Regions from separate parts of the Solwaraspora sp. WMMA2056 genome, predicted to be linked through region 1. Evidence: riboswitches for the same ligand, from Rfam matches in the RefSeq annotation. Region 1 holds a riboswitch; the other holds the start of a gene.
What was found. Region 1 has a riboswitch for thiamine pyrophosphate ahead of O7608_RS07990 (thiamine phosphate synthase). Riboswitches for the same ligand answer to the same signal wherever they lie in the genome.
Positions count from the first base shown of each region.

Region 2: it holds a riboswitch for thiamine pyrophosphate, as region 1 does, so the genes downstream of both, O7608_RS13850 (ECF transporter S component) here and O7608_RS07990 (thiamine phosphate synthase) in region 1, are expected to answer to the same signal.

Region 1 is NZ_CP128360.1:1,724,038-1,729,248, reverse strand. Features, by position in the region: gene O7608_RS08010 (thiamine phosphate synthase) at 1-156, opposite strand, end outside; gene O7608_RS08005 (thiazole synthase) at 153-923, opposite strand; gene thiS (sulfur carrier protein ThiS) at 929-1,129, opposite strand; gene thiO (glycine oxidase ThiO) at 1,120-2,256, opposite strand; gene O7608_RS07990 (thiamine phosphate synthase) at 2,253-2,927, opposite strand; TPP riboswitch at 2,922-3,033, opposite strand; gene O7608_RS07985 (DUF397 domain-containing protein) at 3,338-3,547, opposite strand; gene O7608_RS07980 (hypothetical protein) at 3,544-3,678, opposite strand; gene O7608_RS07975 (aldo/keto reductase) at 3,782-4,762, opposite strand; gene O7608_RS07970 (ABC-F family ATP-binding cassette domain-containing protein) at 4,791-5,211, opposite strand, start outside.
Region 2 is NZ_CP128360.1:3,020,872-3,026,082, forward strand. Features, by position in the region: gene O7608_RS13840 (energy-coupling factor transporter transmembrane component T family protein) at 1-228, opposite strand, end outside; gene O7608_RS13845 (ABC transporter ATP-binding protein) at 258-1,676, opposite strand; gene O7608_RS13850 (ECF transporter S component) at 1,717-2,316, opposite strand; TPP riboswitch at 2,312-2,416, opposite strand; gene O7608_RS13855 (permease) at 2,671-3,648, shown strand; gene O7608_RS13860 (TIGR03943 family putative permease subunit) at 3,645-4,388, shown strand; gene O7608_RS13865 (DUF6328 family protein) at 4,468-4,998, shown strand; gene O7608_RS13870 (hypothetical protein) at 4,981-5,211, opposite strand, start outside.

The sequences.
Region 1 (5,211 bases):
GCGCAACTGGTCGGCCAGCGCGACGCGCTGCGCCCGGGGCAGGTCGCGTTCCCGCAGCACCACCTGCCGGACGCCGCCGGCCACCGCCGCCGCCACCACCTGCGGCAGCGGCCGGGTCGCCTGTCGACGGTCGGTGAGCAGCACGATCCCGTTCACAGCTCGGGCCGCCCCTCGTCCGGAGTGGACGCCAGCGCGTGGAACCGCTTCGGGATCCGACCGGCGCGGGCCGCCAGCCGGCCGGCGTCGATGGCGTACCGCATGGCGGTGGCCATCGCCACCGGGTCGGCGGCCCGGGTCACCGCGCTGGCCAGCAGCACCGCGTCGCAGCCCAGCTCCATGGCGAGCGCGGCGTCGGAGGCGGTGCCGACCCCGGCGTCCAGGATCACCGGGATGTCGACCGACTGACGGATCAGCCGGAGGTGGTGCGGGTTGAGGATGCCCAGGCCGGAGCCGATCGGCGCGCCGGCCGGCATCACCGCCGCGCAACCGACGTCGGCCAGCCGCCGCGCCAGCACCGGATCGTCGGTGGTGTACGGCAGCACGGTGAAACCCTCGTCGACCAACTGCTCGGCGGCGCGCAGCAGCTCGGCACCGTCCGGCAGCAGGGTCCGCTCGTCGCCGATGACCTCCAGCTTGACCCAGTCGGTGTCGAACGCCTCGCGGGCCAGGTGGGCCACCTTCACCGCCTCGGTGGCGGTGTAGCAGCCGGCGGTGTTCGGCAGCAGCCGTACGCCGCAGCGTTCCAGCAGGTCGAGCAGTCCGCCGTGCATGGTGGCGGCGCTGTCCACCCGGCGCAGTGCGACCGTCACCAGCCCGGTGCCGCTGGCGGCGATCGCCTGCTCCAGGATGTGCAGGTTGGCGGCGCCGCCGGTGCCGAGGATCAGCCGGGAGTCGAAACTGTGCCCGGCGACGGTGAACGGCATCCGGTTCACCCGCCCTGCGCGGCGATCAGGACCTCGACCCGGTCGCCGTCGCACAGCTGCTCGGCCGGCCAGCCGCTGCGCGGCACCACCGCACCGTTGACGGCGACGGCGACACCCCGGTCGGCGTCGGTGACCGTACGGACGACGTCGGCGAGCGTGACACCGGTCGGCGTGGTGACCGGCGCGCCGTTCACGATCAGCTCCATGGCTCCTTCTCCCTCGCGTTCTCCCTGTTCGCAGCCGTGAACCGGCCCGGTTGGAACGGTGCCAGCACCGGATCCGGGTCGGCGCCGGCGGCCAGGTCGGCGATCAGGTCGGCGGTCACCGGGGTCAGCACGATGCCGTGCCGGTGATGTCCGGTCGCCACCAGCACCCGCCCGTCGGCCGTGGGAAGCCAGCCGAGCAGCGGCGCGTTGTCGGGCGTACCGGGCCGGGCCGCTGCCCGCGCCTCGACCAGCTCGTACTCGGCGATCTCCGGCAGCAGGTCGGCGGCGGCGCGCAGCAGCTCCAGCACCGCACCGGCGGTCACCGTGGTGTCGCCGCGTTCCTCGACGGTGGCGCCGACGACCACCTCCCCGTCGGCGCGCGGCACCAGGTAGACCTGTCGGCCGTCGGCGTACCCCCGGATCACGTGCCGGAACCCGACGGCGCCGGCGGGTGCCCGCAGCCGCAGGATCTGGCCTTTGACCGGCCGTACCGGCAGCCCGGTCAGCGTCGCCGAGCCGCAGCCGGCGGCCACCACGACCACTTGCGCGTCCAGTGTGGAGACGTCGGTGACCGGTTGCGGGACCACGGTGACCCCGGTCCGGTCCAGCGCGGTGTCCAGTGCCGCGACCAGCCGACGCGGGTCGACCTGGTGGTCGTCGGGCATCAGCGCCCCGCCGCGTGCCCTCGGGGCCAGCGCCGGTTCGCGATCCCGCAGCGCCGTGGCGCGCAGCAGCGTGATCGGCAGGTCCAGGCTCTGCTGGTACGCCCAGAGCCGCTGCGCCTCCTGCCGGTCGTCGCCGGTGAGGGTGACGACCAGGGTGCCGTCGGTGCGGTAGCCGATGTCCTGGCCGGTGACGGCGGTCAGTTCGGCGGCGAACGCCGGCCAGCGGGCCGCCGAGTCGACCAGCAGCCGGGTCAGCTCCGCCTCGCCGAAGTGCGACTCGGCGACCGGGGCGAGCATCCCGGCGGCCACCGACGACGCCCCGGATCCGGGTGCCGGGTCGTGCAGCACGGTACGCAGTCCACGCTGCGCGCACCGCCAGGCGATCCCCATCCCGATCGGCCCGCCGCCGACCACCGCCACGTCGGCCCGACCGTTGGCGGGCCCGCTGCTTGTCGCCGTCATGCCGGCGCTCCGTCGGCGGCGGCGGTCGGCCGACGACGTACCGCTGTCAGCAGTTCGGCGGTGGCCCGGCCCGGGTCGGCGGCGGCCGCGATCGCGCCGACCACCGCGACCCCGTACGCCCCGGCGGCCAGCAGGTGTGCAACCCGGTCCACGGTGACCCCGGCGATCGCGACCACCGGTACGTCGACCGCGGCGGCGACGGCGGCCAGCCCGGCCGGCCCGATCGGGTCGGGCAGCCCGGTCTTGGTGCCGGTGGCGTAGCACGGCCCGACCCCCAGGTACGTCGCCCCGGCGGCGACCGCCGCCCGCCCGGTGGCCGGGTCGCGCGCGGTGGCACCGAGGATCGCGGCCGGCCCGAGCACCCGACGGGCGGCGTCGACCGGCAGGTCCGCCGCGCCGACGTGCGCGCCGGCCGCGCCGGTGGCGAGTGCGATGTGCAACCGGTCGTTGACCAGGCAGGTCACCCGGTACGCGGTGCATTCGGCGACCGCACGGACGGTCAACTCGTAGGCGTCCCGGTCGGACATGTCGTCCTCGACGCGCACCTGCACGACGAGGTCGGCGACGGCGTCGGCAGCGCGGGCGGCGGCCAACGCGGCCCGCAGTACGCCGAGCGGGTCGCACCCGGGTCGGGTGTCGGTGATCAGATGCAGTCGCCCAAGGGACGGCACGGCAACGCTCCTCCCTGCGCCGGCATTACCCGGATCAGGTTCGACGGTCGGAGGCCGCGTCAGCCTCCCTCTCAGCCCGGTGCACCGGGCTCCCGTGGGTTACTTGCCTGTTACCGTACGACGGTCTCGTCGATCCGCCAAGGGCCAATCCGAGGCAACCTTCGGTCTGCCGCCCTCGCCCCGCTGTCGGCCGTGACCAGGCTCACCGCGCGGTCGAGGTCGCGCACCGCGGTCGAGGTCGTGGCTGACCGGCGGGAGCCAACCTGTCCTCGTCCAGCGCAGGTATGGTTTCAGCAATATTCCTGTGAGGAATAATTATTCCACACAGGAATACCGTCACGACGCAATAGGTGTCCCGGGACCAGTCGACGACGCCGACGCGGGGCCGAGACAGCGGCGCTCAGTTCTGCTCAGCTCAGCGAGTCGGTGAGGGTGCCCGCCTTCGCGGCGGCGACGAAGGCCGACCAGCTCCCCGGCGCGATCACCAGCACCGGACCGCCCGGATCCTTCGAGTCCCGCACCCCGACGACCACACCCAGCCCGTCAGCCACCTCGACACACTCACCCTGATTGTTCGATCGGCTGCTCTTGCGCCAGCTAGCGCCGGAAAGATCGATCACGACTCGTACTCCTTCGCGGTCTGCCAGAAGAGGTCACGACTGGCCTGCTCATCCTTGGTCTTCGGGGCCAGCGCGGCCAACGCCTCGATGGTCGGCAGGTCCGCGCCGTACAGCTCACATAGCAGCACCACGTCCTCGGTGCGGCATGTCTCTACCACGACACCACGACAGCGTTTTCGACTACTAATTGATCATCGATGTAAGTCCAGCCGAGGAGACAAGATCATGTGAGGCTCAGCTCAGCGAGCCGCCGGGGCCGGCCGGATCCGGCAGGATCGCGCGCAACTCGGCGAGGTCGTCGGCGTCCGGCTGCCACGACCCGGCGGCGGCGTTCGCCCGTACCTGCTCGGCGGTGGTCGCCCCGGCGATCACCGACGCCACCGCCGGCTGCGCGGCCAGGCCGCCGATCGCGACGGTGAGCAGCGACAGGTCCCGCTTCGCGGCGTACGCGTCGAGGGCCTCGATGACGTCCCACGGTGCCCCGGCCAGCCGGGCGACGTACCGGCTGCCCTCGCCCGCCAACCGGCTGCCCGCCGGCGGCGCCTCGGCCCGGCGGTACTTGCCGGTCAGCAGCCCGTCGGCGAGCGGGAAGTACGGCAGCAGCCCCAGGCCGAAGCGCCGACAGGCCGGCACCACTTCCTGCTCCACCCGCCGGTCCAGCAGGTTGTACTCGTTCTGCGCGCTGACGAACGGTGACAACCCACCGGTACGCGCGGTCCACGCGGCGTCGGCGATCTGCCAGCCGGCGAAGTTGGAGCAGCCGACGTAGCGGACCTTGCCGCCGCGTACCAGGTCGTCCAGGGCCTGCAGGGTCTCCTCGACCGGGGTGACCGGGTCCGGCTCGTGGAACTGGTACAGGTCGATGTGGTCGGTGCCGAGTCGGCGCAGCGACGCCTCGACGGCCCGCACGATGTAGCGCCGGGAGCCGCGTACCCCGTGGTCGACGCCGTTGCGGCCGGCCATGTCCATGCCGAACTTGGTGGCCAGCACCACGTCGTCACGGCGGCCGCGCAGCGCCGCCCCGAGCTGCTCCTCGGAACCGCCGGGCGGGGTGCCGTAGATGTCGGCGGTGTCGAACAGGGTGATCCCGGCGTCGATGGCGGCGTCGACGACCGCCCGGGTGCCGGCGGCGTCCAGCTTGCGGCCGAAGTTGTTGCAACCGACCCCGACCGCCGACACCATCAGCCCCGAGTCGCCCAACCGGCGGTAGATCATCTCAGTCACACCGGCCAGCCTACGACGGTCAGCGGACGTCCCAGACCGGCTCGGGGACCTCGACCACCTCGCCGTCACCCTGGAACAGCACGAACCGGTCGAACGACCGGGTGAACCAGCGGTCGTGGGTGACCGCGATCACCGTACCTTCGAAGGCCTTGAGCCCTTCCTCCAGCGCCTCGGCCGAGGCCAGGTCCAGGTTGTCGGTCGGCTCGTCGAGCAGCAGCAGGGTCGCGCCGGACAGCTCCAGCAGCAGCACCAGGAACCGGGCCTGCTGGCCACCGGAGAGGGTGCCGAACCGCTGGTCGCCCTGGCCGGCCAGGTCGTAGCGGGACAGCACACCCATCGCCGCGTGCCGGTCCATCCCGGCCCGGTGGTCGTCGCCGCGCCACAGCACGTCGGCGAGGGTCTGGTCGAGCAGTTCCGGCCGGTCGTGGGTCTGCGAGAAG
Region 2 (5,211 bases), 1.3 Mb from region 1:
GGTCACCAGCAGACCGGCCGCGCTGATCAGCACCGGCAGCATCCGCCGGGCCACGGTGCGGTAGCGCAGGCCGAACAGCGGGATCACCGCGACCTCGACGGCGAGCGCGATCGCCGGGGTGAGCGGATCCAGAGTGGCCAGCAGCGCCACCGAGAAGATCAACGCCGCGACGAGCTTCGCCACCGGGTTGCGCCGGGCCAGCACCGCCGGCCGCGCCGCACCGGTCACCGCGCCCGCCGTCACGTCCACGGTGCCGGTCACAGGGCCAGCCGCCGGTCGGCCAGCGCGTCGACGAAATCCGCGTCATGGGTGACCGCGACGACGGCGTGCCCCTCGTCGCGTAACCCGGCCAGCAGCTCCACCAGCTCGATCCAGGTCCGGCGGTCCTGGCCGAAGGTCGGTTCGTCGAGCACCAGCAGCTGCGGCGCGGTGGCCAGAGCGGTCGCCACACTCAGCCGCCGCGCCTCACCACCGGACAACGTGTACGGGTTCGCCCGCGCCAGCCGGTCCAGCCGCAACCGGGTGAGCAGCTCGTCGACGACCCGACCGACCGCCGGCTCCGGCAGACCGCAGCGGCGCGGGCCGAGCGCCAACTCGTCGGCCACGGTCGTGGTGACGAACTGGTGCTCCGGGTTCTGGAACACCGAACCGATCCGGCGGACCAGCTCCGGCGCCCGCCAGCGGTGCGGCACCGCCCCGACCCGCCCACCGGTCAGCGCTGCGGTCGCCCGTACCGCGCCCGCACCGGGGGCGACCAGCCCGCCGAGCAGCAACGCCAGGGTGGTCTTGCCGGCCCCGTTGGGCCCGAGTACGGCCAGCGCCTCCCCGGCGTGCACCGGCACCTCGTCGGCGCGCACGGCCAGCCGGGGCGGCAACCCGACCCGGTCGGCGTGCAGCAGCGGCGCACCGGCGGGTCGACCGGACCGCCGTACCGGAAGTGGCTGGTCGGGCACCCACACACCGTCGGCGGCCAGTTGTCCGCCGTACCGGTCGAAGACCTCCGTCGGCGGGCCGTCGGCCCGCACCCCGCCACCGGGTTCCAGCACCACCACCCGGTCGACCAGCGGCAGCGCCTGCGCCACCCGGTGCTCGACGATCACCAGGGTGGTGTCGTCATCGTCGGCCAGCGCGCCGGCGATCGCGTCGCGGACCAGGTCGGCGCCGGCCGGATCCAGGTTCGCGGTCGGCTCGTCGAGCAGCAGCAGGTCCGGGCGCAGCGCGAGCGCCCCGGCCAGGGCGAGTCGCTGCTGCTCGCCACCGGACAACGCGGCGGTCGGCCGGTCCCGGCCGTACCGGAAACCGACCCGGGCCAGCGCGGCGTCGACCCGTGGCCAGATCTCCGGAGCCGGTACGCCCCGGTTCTCCAGCCCGAACGCCACGTCGTCACCGCTGCGCGCCATCACCAGCTGGGTCTGCGGATCCTGGAAGACGATGCCGACCCGGTCGCGGGCCTTGCGCGGGTCGAGCCCGTCGACGCCGACCGTGCCGGCCTGTTCGCCCGAGTCGGCCGGCAGCAGCCCGGCCATCGCCGCCAGCAGGGTGCTCTTGCCCGCGCCGGACGGCCCGAGCAGCAGGACCCGTTCGCCGGCGCCGATCCGCAGGTCGACGTCGCGCACCGCCCAGGCCCGGCGGCCGGCGTGCCGCCAGCCGAAGCCCCGCAGCTCCAGCCGGCTCACCGCGCGGCCCGGCTCAGCCGACGGCCCGGCTCGGCCCGGCTCACACCATGGTGCGGTCGCGGCCGGCCGGGAACCGGTCGAGCACCCCGGTCCGGGCCAGTGCCCGGGTCAGCGCGACGCTGCCGGCACCGGCCAGCACGATCGCGCTGACCACGGTCACGACGAAGATCGGGATCCGGAAGGTGACCAGATCGTACGGCGCGTAGTACCGGACCTGGTCGAAGATCGCCGCGCCGAGCCCGGCGGCCGCCCCGGCGGCCAGCACCACCGGCAGCCGGAACGAGCGGTACGCCACCGCGAGGAACACCAGCTCGGCGCCGACGCCCTGGGCCAGGCCCTGGAGCACCACCACGGCGCCCCACTGGCTGCCCAGCGCCGCCGACACCAACGCGGCGACCAGTTCGCAGAAGAGCGCGGCCCCCGGCTTGCGGATCACCAGGGCACCGAGCACAGCCGGCACCAGCCACACCCCGTACAGCACCGCCTGGGCGGGCGGGAAGAAGGTGAACGCGGCCTCGGTGGCTGCCCAGACCAGCCCCCACGCCCAGAAGATCACCCCGAAGGCGACCGCGATCACCGAGGCGACCACGATGTCGACGGTCCGCCAACGGCGGTCGACGGAGGTACTGCGTAGCGTCATCGTCGCTCCAACTCCCTGCGCTGGCATTACCCAGATCAGGTTCGAGGGTCTGCGGGCTCCCCGCACTCTCAGCGCTGTCTGCGCTCCCCTGTCGGACATGAGGTTGTTCCGTCGACGCTAGCACCGGGCGACCGGTGCGAACAGAGGCGACGTCCGGGTGTGGCGGCGGGCACCCCCGGACGCGTTATCGTGGGGTGCCCGCATCGACCCGTCCAGCGAGGGGACCGACCTTCCGTGACCGCTGCCGATCGCACCGCGACGCGTCGGGCGCGCCCCGGTGACGAGGTCGACTGGGGTACGTCGGACGCCGACGACCTGTCGGCCTCGGGCGCTTCCGGCGGGTCGCCCGGTGCCCTGCGGCCGCCCCGGCGGCGACTGTTCGGCGACCGGGTCGGCTCGGTCGAGGTGCTCGCCTTCCTACTGATCGGGTTGGTGATCTTCCGCGAGCCGTTGGCCGGCCTGATCTCCGACCCCCGGCTGCAGACCTGGACCACCGTCTTCGTCTCGGTGATGGTCCAGGCCATGCCGTTCCTTGTCTTCGGCGTGGTGCTCTCCGCGGTCATCGCGGTCTTCGTGCCCCGGTCGTTCTGGGCGAAGGCGCTGCCGAAGCATCCGGCGCTGGCGGTGCCGGTGGCCAGCGCGGCCGGCGTGGTGCTGCCCGGCTGCGAGTGCGGCTCGGTGCCGATCGCCGGGTCGTTGATCCGCCGGGGCGTCGCGCCGGCCGCCGCCCTGGCGTTCCTGCTGGCCGCGCCGGCGATCAACCCGATCGTGCTGGTCGCCACGGCCGTCGCCTTCCCGAACAACCCGGAGATGGTGCTCGGCCGGGGTGTCGCCAGCCTGATCGTCGCGATGGTGATGGGCTGGCTGTGGCTGCGGCTGGGCCGCACCGACTGGATCCGGTTGCCGCACCGGCCGGATCTGGACGACCTGTCCCGCGCCCGGGCCTTCTGGGCGGCCGTCCGGCACGACATCATGCACGCCGGCGGTTTCCTGGTGATCGGTGCGATGGCCGCCGCCAGCATCAACGTTCTGGTGCCGGAGCGCTGGCTGCAGACCCTCGCCGACAACCCGGTGCTGTCCATCCTGGCCCTGGCGGTGCTCGCCGTACTGCTGTCGATCTGCTCCGAGGCCGACGCGTTCGTCGCCGCGTCGCTGTCGCAGTTCTCGCTCACCTCGCGACTGGTGTTCCTGGTCGTCGGCCCGATGGTCGACCTGAAGCTGATCTCGATGCAAGCCGGTACGTTCGGGCGCCGGTTCGCGTACCGGTTCGCTCCGGCGACCTTTCTGATCGCCATAGTGGTGGCGGTCGCGGTGGGGACGGTGCTGTTGTGAACAAGCAGGCTCAAGGTGTGGTGCTGCTGCTGCTCGGCGGCGCGGTCGTCAAGGCCAGCGTCACCGAGATGTACCTGCGCTACGTCAAGGAGGTGCTGCAGCCGTTCCTGATCGTCGCGGGCCTGCTGCTGGTCGCCGCCGGCATCATGACGCTCTGGCACGACCTGCGGCGGCGCAACGCACCCGCCCCGGCCGACGACGGCCACGACCACCACGACGACGGTCACGGCCACGCCCACCACGAGCCGCGGGTCGGCTGGCTGCTGATCCTGCCGGTGCTCGGCCTGCTGCTGGTCGCCCCGCCCGCGCTGGGTTCGTACGCCGCCGCGCAGGCCGGTACCGCGCTCAGCGCCGAGCAGGCATCCTCGGACTATCCACCGCTGCCCGACGGCGACCCGGCCCAGATCAGCGTCCTCGACTACGCCTCCCGGGCGATCTTCGACGAGGGTCGGTCACTGGACGGTCGGACCGTACGGCTCACCGGCTTCGTCGCCGAAGGGCCGGACGGCGAGCCGATGCTGGCCCGTATCGTGCTGTCCTGCTGCGCCGCCGACGGCCGACCGATCAAGGTCGGGATGGACGGCAGCGCCCCCACCGGGCTGCCGGTGGACACCTGGATCGCGGTGGTCGGCCGGTACAGCGACCGGATCGGCACCGACCCGGTGAACGGGGCGAGCATCCCGTACCTGGGGGTCGAATCCTGGCAGGAGATCGAGCCGCCGGCGCAGCAGTACGAGTAGAGGTTTCACTTCTGCCGGTCCGGGGCATCTTCCCGTCCGCCGTTTCAACGTGACGGACGTGGCGGGAGGGACCAGACGGATGAGCCGGGAGACCGAGCGGGAACGGTGGCAACGGAATTTCGCCGACCTGTTGCAGGAGCTTCGAGTCGCCCAGACCGGCGTCCAGATTCTCTTCGCGTTCCTGCTGACGCTGCCGTTCAGCAGCGGCTTCCCGGACACGACCGCGTTCCAGCGCGACATCTACGTGGTCGCGCTGCTCGCGGCGGCGGCCGCCGCCGCGATGATCATTTCGCCGGTGGCGTTCCACCGGGTGCTGTTCCGCCAGGGCCGTAAGCCCGAACTGGTCCGGTTCGCCCACCGGATGGCCAGCGGCGGCCTCGGCTTCATGCTGGTGGCGATGGTCAGCTCGGTTCTGCTGGTCACCGACTTCATCCTGCCGCGGACGGTCGGGTTCGTCCTCAGCGGCATCACCGGGCTCTGGTTCCTGACCTTCTGGGCCGCTCTGCCGTTTGTGCACCGCGGCTGGCTGCGCGACGACGACGAGGACGACGACGAGGGGACGGCCAGCGGCGATGCCGCCGGTCACCAGACGTCAGCGCGGCACCCGTAGCCCGAGGGATCGCAGCTCCAGCGCGGCGAGCGCGGCGGTGACCTGCGGATCACCGTCGCGCCAGCGGGCCGCCACGTCCGGGTCGATCGCGGTGATCGCGGCCAGCGGACGACCGGCCAGCGCCCGCAGCGCCAGCAGGTCCTGACCGGCCGGCAGGTCACGCAGGGCCACGGCGGCGCTGGCCCGCCGGATCCACCGGATGCGTAGCGGCAG